Thioclava sp. GXIMD2076: one gene and its partner. The protein of the gene in region 1 interacts with the protein of each later gene in a pairwise test. Links are inferred from orthologs where the notes say so. Each region holds a gene or a part of one and is shown in the gene's direction. Other genes may lie near its edges.

Region 1 (8,619 bases):
GAGTGCTGTTCGAATTCGGGCTTGTCTATATGGGATTTGCGCTCATCCTCATTCTGGCCGCGATCTGGTTGGGTCTCTGGTTTGCCGAGCGGCTTTCGCTGCCCATCGGTCGGATGGCGGTCGCGGCCGAGAAGGTCGGCGCCGGGGATCTTGATGCGCGGGTAATCGAGGCCGAGGGCGATGACGAGATCGCGCTTTTGGGGCGTAGTTTCAACAAGATGACGGGCCAGCTTAAAGACCAGCGGGTGGCGCTGATGGCCAGTCACTCGGTGACCGAGGAACAGCGGCGCCTGTTCGATTCCGTTCTTGGCTCGGTAACCTCCGGGGTGATCGGGCTTGATGCTGCGGGCCGGATCGATTTTATCAACCGCTCTGCGGCGAAACTTCTGGATCTGGACAACCTTGCCGACCATCAGCGGATGATTGACGAAGCTGTTCCGGAATTCTCTGATCTTTTCAGACGCTTGCATAGTGCCGTTCAGGATGTGGTGCAGGAGGAGGTTCGGGTATCTCGCTTCGGGAAACTCGAGAGTCTTCTGGTCCGCGTTGCACTTCGTCTACGCGAGGACGGTCTGCGCGAGGGCTATGTGATCGCCTTCGAGGATGTCACCGAGCTTGTTTCGGCCCAGCGCATGGCCGCATGGGGAGATGTGGCCCGCCGGATCGCCCACGAGATCAAGAATCCGCTGACGCCGATCCAGCTATCGGCCGAACGGATCAAGCGCAAGTTCCGCAGGCATGTGGGTGAGGACGAGCCCGCGCTGGAGCAGCTGACTGGTGTGATCATCCGTCAGACCAATGACTTGCGTCGTATTGTTGACGAGTTTTCCAAATTCGCGCGGATGCCCGAGCCTGATCGCCGTGAGGTCGATTTGGTGGCGCTTCTGCGGGATGCGATCACCATTCAGGAAGGCGCGCTGCACGGCGCAGAGCTGAGTGCCGAGCTGCCCGATGGTCCGCTTCTGGTCGAGCTGGATCAGACGATGATCGGGCAAGCGGTGACAAACCTGATCAAGAATGCAGGAGAAGCGGTTGAAACGCTTTATGAAAAAGGCGTGGAAGAGGGCTATGCACCAGAGGTTCGCGTGCTCATGAGTGTTCAGCCGGAATTCATAACCTTGCAGATCATGGATAACGGGGTGGGCTTGCCCGAAGACCGCTCCCGTCTGTTCGAGCCCTATGTAACCACCCGCTCCAAAGGAACGGGGCTAGGGCTCTCTATTGTAAAGAAAATCATCGAAGAGCATGGCGGCACTTTGATGCTTCGGGATGCGCCGCCATTTCACCCAGGTGCCCATTCGGGCGCCCTTGCCGAAATCCGCCTGCCTCGTGCCCACGCGGCAGTGCGCGCCATCAAGGATAGTGAGCTGACATGAGCGATATTCTGATTGTCGACGACGAAAAGGATATTCGGGAACTAATTTCCGAAATTCTTCAGGACGAAGGCTTTTCGACCCGGATGGCGTCGAATTCCGATGAATGTATGGAGGCCGTCAATGCCGAGCCTCCGGCCCTCATGATCCTCGATATCTGGCTGAAGGATAGCCGGATGGACGGGATCGATATTCTGAAGACGACGAAGCGGGACAATCCCGATATTCCGATCATTATCATTTCGGGGCATGGCAATGTCGAGATCGCTGTGGCCGCGATCAAGCAGGGTGCTTATGATTTCATCGAAAAACCTTTCAATATCGACCAGTTGTTGGTAGTTGTTTCACGCGCGATGGAAACATCGAGGCTGCGCCGCGAGAATTCCACGCTCAAGCGCCGCGACATGCAGACGGGCGAGATGCTGGGCGAGAGTGCCGCTTTCAAGAAGCTCCGAGATCAGCTTGATAAGGTTACAAAATCCAATGGTCGCGTGATGCTGACCGGGGAGCCGGGGTCTGGCAAGGAGACGGCTGCGCGCTATATCCATCAACTCTCCACCCGTGCGACCGCTCCTTTTATCACCGTCAACTCGGCCTCCATCGAGCCTGACCGTATGGAAGAGGTTTTGTTTGGCCGCGAGACGCCCGAGCGCGGGATCGAGAAAGGCCTGCTTGAACAGGCGCATGGCGGCGTTGTCTATTTCGACGAAGTCGCGGAAATGCCGCTTGGCACGCAGTCGAAAATCCTGCGTGTCCTCACCGAGCAGCAGTTCCTGCGCGTTGGCGGGGCCGATAAGGTGCGGGTAGATCTGCGCGTGATCAGCTCCACCACACGCGATCTCACCGTAGAGATCGCCTCGGGCCGCTTCCGTCAGGAGCTCTATGACCGGCTGAATGTCGTGCCGATCGCGGTTCCCGGCCTCGCTGACCGGCGTGAGGATCTGGCGCTTCTGGCCGAGTATTTCCTCGTGCAGTTCAACGAGACGCAGGGGCTGCCGCTGCGCAAATTGTCGGGCGATGCGCTGGCGATGATGCAGACGATGGAATGGCCGGGTAATATCCGCCAGCTGCGCAATGTGATCGAACGACTGCTGATCCTCGGCGATGGCACGGGCGAGATCGAGGCGCGCGAGCTGCAGGGTGACCAGCCTGTGGAGACGGAATCGAGCCGCATCGTGCTGTCGGGCCAGCTGGCGACATTGCCGTTGCGCGAGGCGCGCGAACTGTTCGAGCGCGAGTATCTTCTGACCCAGATCAACCGGTTTGGCGGCAATATTTCCCGCACGGCGAATTTTGTAGGCATGGAGCGTTCAGCGTTGCACCGTAAACTGAAATCGCTCGGCGTCGTGACCGGCGTCAAGTCCGGTGGCCGGATGGCGCGGATCGAGGAAGATGCGGAATAGGGCGCGATAGGTCGGGGTGATTGACCCTTGCCGCGCTGCCGCATAAAACCGAGACCAACGAGTTGCGGAGGGTCGCATGAGGGTGATTATTTGTGGGGCCGGTCAGGTCGGTTGGCAGATCGCGCGGCATCTGTCGGGCGAGCGCAATGACGTGACGGTGGTGGATAGCAATCCCGAACTGGTGCGGCGGGCCTCCGATATGCTGGATGTGCAGGGCACCGTAGGGTTTGCCTCGCATCCTGACGTTCTCGAGGCGGCTGGTGCGCGCGATTGCGACCTGATTATTGCCGCAACCCATTCGGATGAGGTCAATATGGTGACCTGTCAGGTGGCGCAATCGGTCTTCGGGATCACGCGCAAGATTGCCCGCCTGCGGTCGCAGAGCTATCTCAACCCTGAATATCGCGATATCTACCGCCGTGACCAGTTGCCGATCGATGTGATCATCAGCCCCGAGCGCGAGGTTGCCGAGGCGGCATTGCGCAGGCTTCTGGCACCGGCGACCTTTGATACCGAAAGTTTCATGGAAGACGAGCTGCGGCTGATGGGGATCGTACTGCATGACGATTGCCCTGTTCTTTCGACGCCGCTGCGTCAGCTTACCGATCTTTTCTCGACGTTGCGCGCCATCGTTGTGGGGGTGCGCCGCGAAGGTCGGCTTTTTGCGCCGGAACCGAATGACCAGCTGTTTTCCGGCGATCAGATCTATATCTGTTCGCATCGCGACGATGTTTCGCGCACGCTCGAGATATTCGGCAAGAACGTCCATAAACAGGAGCGTATCCTGATCATTGGCGGTGGGAATGTCGGTCTGGCAGTGGCCAAGAAGCTGGAGGCGCGAAGCGACCGGACACGCGCCAAGATTATCGAGATGTCGCGCGAGCGTGCCGAGAAAGCCGCGGATTCGCTCGAGCGCACTATTGTTCTGCATGGTGATGGCATGTCACAGGAGCTGCTCGAGGAGGCCAATGTTGCCTCGACAGATGCAGTTCTTGCCGTAACCGATGATGATAAAACCAATCTTCTGGTCGCGGTGCGTGCCAAGCAGGCCGGGTGCAAGATGGCGATCACGCTGGTCAATGACCCGACACTGATCCCGATGATGGAGCCGCTGGGGATTGATGCGCAGATCAACCCGCGCGCCACTACCGTATCGTCCATCCTGCGCCACATCCGTCATGGCCGCGTCCGCCAGATCTATTCGATCGGGGATGCCGAGGCGGAAGTGATCGAAGCACAGGTTTTGGGCACGTCACCTTTGTCGGGGAAGCTGCTGAGAGATATCGATTTTCCCGAAGGCGTGCTGATGGGGGGGCTGAAGAAGGGCGAAAAGGTCGTGGTTCGCCCGCGTGCCGATACGCGGATTGAGGAAGGCGATGTGATCGTACTCTTCGCGTTGGCCGATGATGTGGCCGAAGTGGAGCGCCTGTTGCAGGTCTCCATCGATTACTTCTGAGGACCCGCCAATGCGGTCCAATCTGCGTAATCTGCCGCTTTTCGTCATTCTGGTCGCTGTGTCCGGCCTGATGATGTATGTGCCGGCAATGCACGCGCTGACGCTCCACCAGCACGAAGTCGCGCGGCCGTTCTTCTATACCGGAACGCTCCTTCTTTTTGTTTTCATGCTGTTGTCTCTGGCAACAGTGGCAAACCGACGGGGTCCTCGCGAGCGGTCATCGCTTCTGACCATGGTTGGCGCGTTTACCGTAATGCCGCTTATTCTCGCGATCCCCTTTCATGAGGTGATGCGGGATACATCGCTCTTCAACGCGTGGTGGGAGATGGTCTCGGCCTTTACGACGACGGGCGGCACGCTCTACAGTCCGGCGAGGCTCCCTCCGTCGCTACATCTGTGGCGCGCGATGGTCGGCTGGTCGGGTGGTTATTTCATGCTGGTGATGACCATCGCCGTGCTCGCTCCCTTGCGTGTGGGCGGCTTCGAGATCTTCTTTGCTGGCGGTCCTGGTGGCGAGGTGAAGGATGTAAACCTTCGCGGCAGCCAGCGCGGCGTTGTCTCGCGCGATAGGCTAGTGGATTTCGCACTGCAGCTGCTTCCTGTTTATGCCGGACTTACCGGTGCGTTATGGGTTCTTCTTCGTATCTCGGGTGAAGATAATCTGATTGCGCTCTGTGCCGCCATGTCTACGTTGGCGACCTCCGGTATCCTCCCGACCAGTTCTTTGGCATCCGGGCAGAATTCGGTGCTGACCGAGGTGATCATCTTCGTCTTCTTCCTTCCCGCATTGTCGCGCCGGTTCTGGCCCGGGGATGGAGAAATGCGTGCAACCAAACAGTTGCGCGACGATCCCGAACTTCGACTTGCGGCGATGATCGTTTTTCTGACCGTCGTGGTGCTGTTTTTCCGCCACTGGATGGCCGCGCTGGATACGGATAACCATCCGGGACTTCTGGTCGTGCTCCGGACGATTTGGGGGGGGCTGTTTACCACGCTTTCCTTCCTGACCACGACCGGATTTGAATCGAGCGGTTGGGAAGATGCCCGCGCCTGGGCAGGACTTGGCACCCCCGGGCTCATTTTGTCGGGGCTGGCCATCATTGGCGGTGGCATCGCGACAACTGCGGGCGGAGTGCGTCTGCTGCGGGTCTATGCCCTGATCCGCCATGGCGAGCGGGAACTGGATCTACTGCTTTATCCGAGCTCGGTCGGCGGCGGCGGGCAGGCGGCGCGCAGATTGCGCCGCAAGGGCGCGTTCGTGGCCTGGATCTTCTTCATGCTCTTCGCGATCTCGATTGCCGTGGTCATGGTCGCGATCTCCTATACCGGCCTCGATTTCGATCCGGCCATGATCTTTACGATCGCGGCTTTGTCCAATACCGGCCCGCTGACCGCAGTCGCGGGGGATTTTCCGCTGGCTTGGGGGGATTTGAGCACAGCCGCGAAAGCTATTCTTGCAGGGGCTATGGTGTTGGGAAGGCTTGAAACTTTGGCGATTATCGCGCTGTTCAATCCAGAGCTGTGGCGAAAATGAGTGCTTTATGGGCACGTTTTTCAACCGATGCAGCGTCGATGCCGATTTGGGGTGGAAACTCGCGTTAACTTGAGCATACTCGGGCCAGAGTGGGACGAGCCAACGTCCCCGAAATGCTAAAAGAAAAGGCAAAATAAAATGGCTGCCGATAAACAAAACCTGCAGGACGCGTTTCTGAACCATGTCCGGAAGACCAAAATCCCGGTCACGATCTTCTTGATCAATGGTGTGAAACTGCAGGGGGTTATCACTTGGTTCGATAACTTCTGCGTCCTTCTGCGCCGCGACGGCCAATCCCAGCTTGTCTACAAGCATGCGATCTCGACGATCATGCCGGGGCAGCCGATTTCCTTGTATGAAGGCGACGACTGAGTCCGATTTGAGCGATACTATTTCCCAAGATAAGGTCCTGACGCGGGCCTATGTGCTGCATCCTGACCTCAAAACCGGGGACGGGATGCGTTTGCCTGAGCACGGGCTCGCAGAGGCGGTGGCTCTGGCCGCCGCTTTGCCCGATCTCGATGTGGTCGGTTCCGAAATCGTCCGCTTGCCCAAGCCGCATGCCGGACATCTTTTTGGCACTGGCAAGATGGATGAGCTCGGGCAGAAGCTCCACGATCTGGAGATCGATCTCGTGCTGGTAGATGGGCCAGTGACGCCGGTCCAGCAGCGCAATCTCGAAAAGGAATGGAAGGTTAAACTTCTTGACCGAACCGGTTTGATTCTCGAGATTTTTGCCGATCGCGCCCGCACCCGTGAGGGTGTGTTGCAGGTTGAACTCGCAGCGCTCAGCTATCAGCGGACGCGGCTTGTGCGGGCATGGACCCACCTCGAGCGTCAGCGTGGCGGGCTCGGGTTCGTCGGTGGTCCCGGCGAGACACAGATCGAAGCTGACCGTCGAGCGATTGACGAGCAGATGGTGCGTATCCGCCGGCAGTTGGCCAAGGTTGTCAAAACCCGCGAGCTTCATCGGGCCTCACGCCGCAAGGTGCCATTTCCGATCATCGCGCTCGTGGGCTATACAAACGCCGGAAAGTCGACCCTTTTCAACAAGGTAACGGGTGCGGATGTGCTGGCAAAAGATATGCTCTTTGCCACGCTCGATCCCACGATGCGCGGGGTGACGCTGCCCTCGGGGCGCAAGGTCATCCTGTCGGATACGGTGGGATTTATTTCCGAGTTGCCCCACCAGTTGGTCGCCGCTTTCCGTGCGACGCTGGAAGAAGTGCTCGAAGCAGATCTGATCTTGCATGTGCGTGACATCTCGCATCCGCAGAGCGACGCGCAAGCCGCGGATGTGGAAGACATTCTCGAGAAGCTCAAAGTCGACGAGGATGTGCCGTTCATCGAGGTCTGGAACAAACTCGATCTTCTGAGCGAGGAGACCCATGCCGCAACGGCGCTGCAGGCCGAGCGCCGTGAGGATGTCTGCGCGATTTCGGCGCTGACAGGCGAAGGGTTTGAGGCACTTCTTCTGTTAATCGAGAAACTGCTCGGCGAGGAGCGGATAAGCGAGGAAATCGTTCTCCCATTCGCGGAAGGCCGCCGTCATGCGTGGCTGCATGCGGAAAATGTTGTCCGCGAAGAGGCCCAGACCAAGGAAGGCTGGGTGCTGCAGGTCGAATGGACAGGCTCGCAGAAGGGCCGTTACAACGCCCTGTAGCGCACAGTTATACAAGAACATCAAAAAGGCGCGGCAAGCATTTTGCCGCGCCTTTTTTATCCAATGTCAGCTGGCGGGAACCAATTTGGTGATGCCTGCCGCAGCGGCTCGCGCAAGCGCCGGATCAAGCGACATCGGGATATATTCCCCGCGCCGCCACAACTCCGACAGGTCGTCATAGTGGCGCGAGAAGGGATGGCCCGACTGACCGGTTGCGGTGATGAAGACAGAGCTGTCCGGATCGGCCAGATCATAGACGCCGCGATAACCTGCCGCCTGAACATTGGTATAGGGCTCGGGGCCCGTGCCGATGGTCTTGCCGCGCATCAGCGTGAAATCACCGCCCGAGGAGGACTGCCGGATATTGGCGAACCAGCCGATCAGGGGCATGTTCTTCAGGACCGGATGATCCTGATGCGCCTCATGCGCATCCCCCCAGCGCCAGCTTTCGATGTTGGGGCCGTATTTCTCCTTGAGGTCAAGAAGGGCGGCATCAAGCGAGGTTTTGGCGATCTGGGCACAGGTTTCCTGCGTGCCCGACTGGATGATATTGCACCAGTGCGCCGCGCCCTGACTATTGCGGAAGACGCGCTCGATAAAGAGCGGATCGAGGGCTGTGAACTTGTCGGCCAGTGGACCCAGCTCGTCGCGGATCAGCCGCGATTGCAGCTCGCGCATCCACGCGGCATAGATCAGTGGCTCGGGAAGATGCTCGGACATCTCGCCATCCCATGCCGCCAGCAGCTCGAGCGCGCGCTGGCGCAGGCGATCGGGCGTGCCATCGGGAGCAGGTGTGCCGGTATACCACAGATCGGCCCCGACCAGCGGCAGCAGGTTGCGCGCCGCAGGGCTGACGGTGTCGAGCTGGGCCGACATGAAGCTCTCGCGCGAATGCACCTCGCGGTCGCTCAACAGTTTCGTCAGACGCTGGATACGCTGGCTATCACCCCAGTCGAAGGTGACATTTGCGGGAAATTTCGTGTCGGTGACCTTGTTATTGGTGTTCATCACGACGCCATCGGCCGGATTGATCTCGCGCGGGTTGTCGGCATAGGGCAGGCGGCCCGACCAGCGGTTTTCCGGCAGCCAGCCCGCGGAGGGCATGCGGCCTTCGGTCTGGTTTTGCGGATCGCGCTTGGGGATCGCGCCGATCAGCACCCGCCCGACTTCTTTCTGGTCGGCGACCACAA
Region 2 (8,637 bases), 1.7 Mb from region 1 along the record:
CAATTAACCCTGCGGATTGCCGCAACCATCATCGACGTGCTCCCAAATGGCGTTCTGCGGGTGCAGGGCAGTCAGGAGGTCCGGGTAAATTACGAGGTGCGCGAGCTGATCGTGACCGGATATGTCCGCCCCGAGGATATCAGCCGCCAGAACGAGATTACCTATGACAAGATCGCAGGTGCCCGGATCTCCTATGGTGGTCGTGGACAGATCTCGGATGTGCAGCAGCCGCGGATCGGCTCGCAGATCGCCGATATCATCATGCCGTTCTGAGGGGAGTTAGATGGGTAAGTTACTTCCGGTCATCTTCGTGATCCTCGGGCTTGCGATTGGCGGAGGTGCAGGCTTCTTCCTGCGCCCCGCTCCGCCCCCGCCTGAGGAAACGGCAAGCGCCGAAGGCGATGGCGCAGCCGAGGGAGAGCACGCCGCCGAGGATGGGGAGGCCGCAGAAGGCGAGGAGGGGGTGCCGACCTCCGAATTCGTCAAGCTCAACAACCAGTTCGTTGTGCCCCTGCTGGATGCGACCCGAGTTCGCGCGATGGTGATCCTGTCGCTGTCGGTCGAGATGCCGGTCGGTGGCACGGAGCGCGTCTATGCGGTCGAGCCAAGACTGCGCGATTCCTTCCTGCAGGTTCTGTTCGATCATGCGAATAATGGCGGTTTCGAAGGGGTCTATACTTCGACCGACAGGATGACAGAACTGCGTCGGGCTCTGTTGGAAACCGCGCGCACTGTGATGGGCAAAGACGTCAAAAGCATCCTCGTGTCGGATATTCTCCGCCAAGATAGCTGAGGAACGGCGCAGGTCCTTATGATTGACATGCGCGGAAATTTGCGAGTCTTGCGCGTCCAGCTAGTAAACCACACAAGCATTGTGCGCGGCTTACATTGGCAAGCTCCTCCGAAAACGCCTATATGGGGCGAAAGACAGGAGTTTGCCCGTGACGATCCATTTGCATGAGGGAGATCTGCCGGAAGGGTTGGATCTTGGCGCGGTAGTGGCCATTGATACCGAAACGATGGGGCTTGATCCGCGCAGGGACCGCCTGTGCCTCGTGCAGCTCAGTAGCGGCGACGGTAACGCCCATTTGGTCCAGATCGCCAAGGGGCAGACGGAGGCCCCGCGCCTGTGTGCCCTGCTGGCCGATCCCGAGATCGAGAAACTTTTCCACTTCGCGCGGTTCGACATCGCAGCGCTTTATAACGCCTTCGGTGTTGTGACTGCGCCGGTGTTCTGTACAAAGGTCGCCTCGAAGATGGTGCGCACCTTCACCGACCGCCATGGCCTGAAACTGCTTTTGCAAGAGGTGGCGGGGGTCGATATTTCCAAACAGCAGCAGAGCTCCGATTGGGGCGCTCCGGTTCTGACCGAGGCGCAGAAAGAATATGCGGCCTCCGATGTTCTGCATCTGCACAAGCTGAAGGCGGGGCTTCTGCCGCGTCTCGTGCGCGAGGACCGTCTGCAGCTCGCCCAGGCCTGTTTCGACTTCCTGCCCGCCCGTGCCCAACTGGATCTTCTGGGATGGGACGAGCCGAGCGATATCTTCCATCACTAATCCCAGTCCCCCATGATCCGTGACAACCGCCATTCCATGCTGGTCACCTGGGCCAAGACGCTGCTTCCTCTTGCGGCGCTTGTTCTGCTGTCGTCGGTCTTCCTGATCGGGCATCGGGTGGAGCCGGGCACGGTCATTCCCTATTCCGATGTCGATATCGAGGAACTGGCGCGTGAGCCGCAAGTGGTGGCGCCGGAATATGCCGGTGTCACAAAAGAAGGCGCTGCCCTTTCGGTGCGCGGTTCGCGGGCGATTCTCCAGCCCGGAAATGGCGACGGGAGTTCGGTGCAGCAGCTTGTGGCCAAGCTCCAGACACGGTCCGGGCTCGTGGTCGATCTCAATGCGACGGCGGGTCAGATCCGCCCCGATGAAGATCTGATAGAGTTGAGCGAGGGTGTGGCGATGCAGACATCGACCGATTACCGGATGCGCTCCGACCTGATCGAGATCAGCACGGACCAGACCCGCGTCCTTTCGCCCGGTGCGGTGCATGGCGAGGCGCCGATGGGGGTGCTCGATGCGGGTGCGATGGAGCTTTCCCAGCCCGAGCCTGGTGGGTCCAATAATCTGCTCTTCACCAAGGGCGTGAAGCTGGTATACCAGCCCCAAGAATGAAGGTGGTGTGATGCGGCAAATCTTGACGGCAATCATTGTGGCGGCTTCGATGGCGATCCCGTCGCTTGGCGCGGCGCAACAGGTGGATTTTGGCGGGCTGTCGACGAATACGAAGGCTCCAGTGGAGATCACCTCCGACAGTCTGCAGGTCGACCAGTCGACCGGTGAGGCTGTCTTCCGTGGGAATGTTCTCGTTGTGCAGGACGATATGCGCCTGAAAGCGGCGGAACTGCATGTGGAATACGGTCAGACGCAGAGCGAGATCAACCGGCTGATCGCTTCAGGCGGTGTTACGCTGGTGTCGGCGAGTGATGCGGCCAAGTCGCAGGATGCGGTCTATGACGTGCGCAATGGCAATCTGGTCATGACGGGTGATGTGCTGCTGACCCAAGGCGATAACGCGCTCTCCGGTAACAAGCTGACGGTCGATCTGACGACCGGGACAGGGCAGATGGACGGGCGCGTGCGCACGATTCTGGCGCCCGGGGGGCAATGATGGACGCAGCACTCGAACCGGCCAGCCATGGGCTGAGCGTAACCAATCTGCGCAAGGGCTACCGCAAGAAGGTGGTTCTGCGTGATGTGTCGCTGCGGCTGAACCGTGGCGAGGTGGTAGCGCTGCTAGGCCCAAACGGTTCGGGCAAGACCACCTGTTTTTACAATATCGCGGGGCTGATCACGCCGGATGCGGGGCAGGTGAGCATTGATGGTCGCAACGTGACCGGTCTGCCCATGTATCGCCGCGCGCGATTCGGAATCGGCTATCTTCCGCAGGAAGCGTCGATCTTCCGCGGGTTGACGGTCGAGCAAAATATTATGGCCGTTTTGGAAATAGCGGTGGAGGACCGTCACCGCCGCCGTGAACGGCTCGAGGAATTGCTAAGCGATTTCTCGATCGAACATCTGCGCAATTCGCCCGCTCTGGCGCTTTCGGGGGGCGAACGCCGCCGCTGCGAAATCGCGCGCTGCCTCGCAGCGGACCCGAAATATCTGCTGCTCGACGAGCCCTTCGCGGGCGTCGACCCGATCGCGGTGGGCGATATCCGCCATCTGGTGGCGCAGTTGAAAGAGCGTGGCATCGGGGTGCTGATCACCGATCATAACGTGCGTGAAACACTTGAAATCGTTGATCGCGCCTACATCCTGCACGATGGTCAGGTGCTCATGTCGGGCACGACGGAAGAGGTCGTCAATAACGAGGACGTCCGTCGCGTCTATCTCGGTCAGGATTTCCGCTTCCAGTAACTGGCGGATTTTACAGCGATGTGAGGCCGTAAGAACGTGCCGTCACATGGCTGTCATGTGCTGCAATGCGGCGACGATCACCCGTTGACTTCCCCTTGGGATCGTTCCCAAATGTAATCAAATGCGTGATCTGGTCATCATATTCCCGATGCTTTGCGCAGCCCTCACGGTGGCTGCCCGGTCCGCTTTTTTCCTTGCCCGATGTCGGGAACGAGCAGGAAAGGTGTGCCCCCTCACAGAATTTAACCGACTGTAAATATGGTGCCGAGCACCGTTGGTCAGTCATAAAGGAAGGAGACGCCATGCGTTACCAAATTAGCGGCAAACAGCTTGATATCGGTGAAGCTCTGCAGACCCATGTCAAAACCGAGCTGGGCAGCACGGTCGAGAAATATTCTCAACGACCGACCGATGCCACCGTCGTGTTTTCGAAAAACGCGCATGAGTATATCTGCGAAGCGACCGTGCACCTGTCCACGGGTCTGACTGCGCAGGCCAAAGGCGTAGCGACCGAGGTCTATGCTGCCTTCGACGCCCTTCAGGAAAAAATGGATAAACAGCTGCGCCGCCATAAGCGCCGGCTGAAAGACCATCAGGCGGCACGCACCACCGCAGTTGAATTCGAAGCGGCAGGGCTTTATGTGCTGGCACCGGAAGAGGAAGACGAATCGACCGGTGCGGAAGGGGGCGATGCGCCCATGATCGTGGCGGAGATGGAGACGCGGGTTCAGACCCTCTCTGTCGGTGATGCGGTGATGCAGATGGAGCTCGCCCATAAGCCGCTTTTGGTCTTCCGCAACGAAAAACATGGCGGGGTTAATGTTGTCTATCAGCGTGAAGATGGCAATATTGGCTGGATTGACCCCCGTCACAGCAAGTAAGCGCCTGATCTCCGAAAGGCGCGGAAAAAGGACCGATGGATCTATCCTCTCTGCTTCGCCCGTCAGCCGTTCGCGCGGTTGCCAATGTGGCTAGCAAAAAGCGTCTGTTTCAGGATCTGGCAGATATCGCGGCACAGGCTTACGGGCTTGATGCCGCGGTTATCGTGGATGCGCTGCAGGAGCGCGAAAGCCTAGGGCCGACCGGTGTGGGCCATGGTGTCGCGCTGCCGCATGCGCGTCTGCACGGGCTGGATCACGTTGTGGGCGTGTTCATGCGTCTGGAAAAACCGCTCGATTTCGATGCGGTGGACCGCCAGCCTGTGGATCTGGTCTTTGGCCTTCTGGCACCCAAAAGCTCGGGCGTGGACCACCTGAAAGCGTTGGCGCTCGTGTCGCGCACGATGCGCAATGAAGACACCTGCAAAAAACTGCGCTCCAACACCGATCCGGCTGCCCTGCATGGCGTATTGACCACCACGCATGGGCTTGCGGCCTAGTCCGTCCAGTCGGTGAAGCCGAACTGCATGTAATCACGGGAATAGGCGTCTTTCACCGCCTGTTCCAGCTCTGCCGAATAAAGGTCGGCCAAGGCGACACGCCCCTGATCGGACACCGGCAGGGGCGCTTTGCTGTCCAGCCCCACCGTTTTCAGGAGATAGGGCAGGTCCGTGGCCATCCGGTCCTCGCGCACCAGCAGGTCTGGCGTAGCAAAGCTGGCAAAGGCCTGCAGCATGGTCGACTGGCTCGCCCAGAGCTGGTGCACAGGCAGGCTGGTCTGACTGTTGAGGCTGGATTTCAACCAGAGCGCAAACTCCAGCAAGGCAGCGCGATGGGCCGTCAGATCGAGCGACTGTCCGTCCTTGGGCAAGGGCAGTTTGTAGGTCATGCGCAGCGCCTCGCGGGTCTGGGCGAAATTGTCCCAATCCAGGAGAGCGATAAAGGCCAGATGCACCCGCATCACCGGATGGCGCAACACGGTGAAGCTACGATGCTGCGGGGTCTGGCGTTTCCACTGTCGCAGGGTCTTTTGCGAGAAACCTTCGGTGATGTCGCCCAATGTCCCCATCCAGCCGCGCAGCTCCACATCGGAGGCAGGGCGTAGCGGCATATAAAGCAGGCCGGCCTTGCCGGAGCTGGTCCCGATGAAACCCGGCACATTCGGCCCGCGGCGGGGCTCGAAATTGGGGGTGCGTGAGAGGTTGAACCGGTCCAGACGGGCGAGTGAGGCCTCCATCTGCGCGAAATTCGTGACCTTCTCCTCCAACCCTTCGGGATTCTGCACGACCAGACTGTCGGGTAGGGCATCGGGGCCATCGGCCACGCCCAGCCATTTGGCCAATCCGTTGAGCACCTCGATATCCTGCGCATCCTCGTAATCGATATAGAAGGCGCTCTGGCCCGAGACCTGAAGCGCGTTCATTATCTTGATCTGGAAATTCTGCAGTGCCTCGAGATGGTCCTCGAATTCCACCGCATCAAACTCGGCTTGTGCCACGCGGCGGTGCTTGGCATCGCCAAGCTTCCACTGACCGGTCGAGCGCGCGATCTTCAGGCTGACATAGCTTTCGATCGGATTGCGGGTCAGCACGATCTTGGCGCATTTGGGGTCGTTGAGCATCGGCCCGAGCACGCGCGGATCATGTTCGTGGAAATAGCGGCAGCCGTTCAGACCCGGCGCCTTGCGGATCTTTTTCCACAGCTCCTTGGGGTCGGCATCGCGCGTGGCCTTGCTGACGCCCAACAGTTCGGCCTTGTTGGGATAGCCAATCAGGACAGGGTTGAAGGCCTCGCCATGGCAATGGGTATCGGGCAGCATATTGATGGCCGCTTCCAGCAGGTTGGAGCCGGTGCGCATCTCGGCCAGAATGACGAAGCTTTCGAAATTTGCCATAGGATCACTTCAATAATGGAGCGCGCTTGCGGCGCGATGTCAGGGAGTCGGGAGAACTCACGATAGAGAAATCCCCCATCAGTTGCGGCTGCATGCCTTGGTTCTTGAGGTTCTGCAGGAATTGCCCGAAGCCGGTCAGGTCCACCATCTGTGGCATCTCGGTGATGCGGCGCGCCGAGCGCGGGCTGATCTCGTCGATGATGGTCTGCATATGCTCGGTCGGATTTTCCAGATATTCCTGCAGGTTCCAGAACCGCACCCGTGCCTTCACATACATAGACCGCAGGATCTCCAGCTCGGCCAGCTCGTTCTTCTGCAGCCATGCGGCCTCTTTGCGCACCACCGAAAAGGGTTCGGTCGAGCGGAAAAGCGGGATGGCCCAGGCGCCCGTGATGATCGAGATCTGCGCATTGGGATCGGTTGCGGTGAACCAGCCAAGCGCCTGATTGTCCTTGGCGCTCATCATGAAACACTGCCGCTCGCCGCGCGCGTTCCAGAGCAGGTTGGTCAGGAAGGCCTGCGGAGCATGGTCACGGATCTCCTTATTGGCGGGCAGGCAGCCGTTGAACATCGGGTCACGGCCCGCAAACTCCACCCCCCAAGGCGCAAAAAGCCGCCCGTGCACGCGTCCGGCCACATGTTTCGACAGCCAGCCCTCGAAATTCTCGTAAAGGTCGGAGAACCCCTGAAACAGCGAATAGGGGCCAGCGGTCTTGCCGTTCTCGTGGTCGCGATGCGGAAAACGCGACTGCATATAGAGGCCGGGTCGACCGCGCGTCCGGCGTTCAACCGCTTTGGTAAACAGCCGGTCGATCTTGGACGGGTTCGGCTCGGCAATCTTCTCGGCGGGTTTCTTGACACGCAGGAAGGTCGAATAGAGCCGGTCCGCCTTGGGCCAGATCTTGCGCGCCATGAAACAGTCCGAGCGGCGCAGAAGCTGCAGGTGGTCATCGTAGAAGATATGCGGTTTGCCCTGAAAATCGAATTTGGTCAGGGTGAGCGAGCGGCTTTCGATGGAGGTGGCATAGATGCGGGCGAGCGACTGGAAATAGCTCTCGTCGGGGATCCAGACCTTCTTGAAGTAGCGGTCATAGATGGCACGGTCCTTATCTTTGAGGATCGCGGTCAGGGTCTTGCGGGTCAGACACCACCATTGGCTGCCCATATGCGGCACGAGCCCTTCGGGAAGCTTGCGGTTCACACCCAGCCGGCGCTGGAGGGCGACGTAATCATCGAAGAGGCGGCGGTGTTTGCGCCACGAGAAGGGGAAGCGCAATGTGAAGCGTTCCATATCCAGCCCGCCCTGTGTCCAGCCGACCTCTGATGTGGTGACCGACTCGATGAAATCGGTCCAGGGACGGGCATCAAGGAAGGCGCGTAGCTCGTCGAGCGGGCGCAGCGGCAGGCAGGAGCCAGAGGCCAGATAGACATGGCGGGCGTCTGCGTGGCGGTCGAGCATCTGCTCGGCCCCCGCCTGCGCCGCGGCTACCAGCGACCATGTGCCCCATTCACAGGCGAAGCGCTCGCAGAACGAGACATGCGGAAACTCGGCAAGCGCCTTGACCATGCCATCATAGGCCGAGGCGGAGACGCGTTTGTCGACATGGATGACCACAGGAGCATCCTGCACCGCCCAGTGGCGGGCGACCTCCGCCGCGCGGTCGAGTGCCGTGTGGCACATCATGACAAAGCCCACGCTCATGCCCAGTTCCCCTTGGACATCAGGCCCAGAATTTCCAGCTGGCGCCAGTTGATGTATTTTTCGGACCAGCGGCACCACAGCTCGCCGTCATCGGCCAGCACTTCGGCATAGGCCTTATATTCGCGCGAGCCCGAATAATGCTGTTTGCGGGTGATCTCTTCCTCGACCTTGTCGTTGAGAACCGACAGGAATTTGGCATGGAGCAGGCAGCCTGAGGTCCGTTCGCCGCCCCATTCATCATAGGTCAGGTTCAGGTTGCGGGGCAGGGCCATATGGGTCGAGCTGAGATAGACGTAGTGCTTCTGCCAGCGGATCAGCGGGATCTTGTTGAGCGAGGGTGCCTGATCGGGGGCGTCGGCAAAGAATTTCCGCGCGCGTGGCCCGCCCTGTATCCACAGGTTCTGGTGCAGATGGTTCTTGCTGATCGTGTAATTGCCGCTATCGAACCAGCAGGCGATATCGAACGGGTTCTGGCCCTCCTGATAGGGCTGATCCTCGAGCCGACCCTTGGGATACATATCCAGCAGCATCGCCGGAAAATGCGGGATCTCGTAGGTATCAAGCCAGTCGGTCAGCGCATCGATCGTGCGGGTATCGCAGAAGGGGAAGATAAAGAATTCGTCGGGATCGACGGTCAGGCACCAATGCCCTGTGCCATAGCGGCGCAGTAGATGGTTGATCCAGTCCATCCCGAAGCGCGAGCGCCGGTAGCTCGCATCGGTGCGCCAGAGAGAGACATCGGGCTGG

The links.
Region 2: the proteins of trkA (region 1) and WDB91_RS02465 interact in binary tests that used the Escherichia coli proteins (3 or more experiments, as listed by UniProt). The link is inferred for Thioclava sp. GXIMD2076 from one-to-one orthologs.

The regions. Positions count from the first base shown.
Region 1 is NZ_CP149932.1:2,145,400-2,154,018, forward strand. What follows is about bases 2,218-5,042. They hold trkA (Trk system potassium transporter TrkA), read left to right. Parts: upstream 2,218-2,852; coding sequence 2,853-4,232; downstream 4,233-5,042. Other genes in these bases: WDB91_RS10600 (sigma-54 dependent transcriptional regulator), read left to right, coding at 2,218-2,776; WDB91_RS10610 (potassium transporter TrkG), read left to right, coding at 4,243-5,042. Outside these bases: WDB91_RS10595 (PAS domain-containing sensor histidine kinase), read left to right, coding at 1-1,376; more of WDB91_RS10600, read left to right, coding at 1,373-2,217; more of WDB91_RS10610, read left to right, coding at 5,043-5,766; RNA chaperone Hfq, read left to right, coding at 5,905-6,138; GTPase HflX, read left to right, coding at 6,224-7,429; WDB91_RS10625 (penicillin acylase family protein), read right to left, coding at 7,496-8,619. UniProt on the Escherichia coli protein: Part of the constitutive potassium transport systems TrkG and TrkH. May regulate the transport activity of TrkG and TrkH systems. Binds to NAD(+) and NADH.
Region 2 is NZ_CP149932.1:490,715-499,351, reverse strand. The notes cover bases 3,221-6,063. They hold WDB91_RS02465 (PTS sugar transporter subunit IIA), read left to right. Parts: upstream 3,221-4,332; coding sequence 4,333-4,794; downstream 4,795-6,063. Other genes in these bases: WDB91_RS02460 (nodulation protein NodH), read right to left, coding at 4,791-6,063; raiA (ribosome-associated translation inhibitor RaiA), read left to right, coding at 3,719-4,297; lptB (LPS export ABC transporter ATP-binding protein), read left to right, coding at 3,221-3,416. Outside these bases: flagellar basal body L-ring protein FlgH, read left to right, coding at 1-273; WDB91_RS02495 (flagellar basal body-associated FliL family protein), read left to right, coding at 284-793; WDB91_RS02490 (ribonuclease D), read left to right, coding at 942-1,556; WDB91_RS02485 (hypothetical protein), read left to right, coding at 1,569-2,171; lipopolysaccharide transport periplasmic protein LptA, read left to right, coding at 2,182-2,667; more of lptB, read left to right, coding at 2,664-3,220; more of WDB91_RS02460, read right to left, coding at 6,064-6,188; WDB91_RS02455 (beta-1,6-N-acetylglucosaminyltransferase), read right to left, coding at 6,193-7,890; WDB91_RS02450 (glycosyltransferase family 2 protein), read right to left, coding at 7,887-8,637. UniProt on the Escherichia coli protein: Seems to have a role in regulating nitrogen assimilation.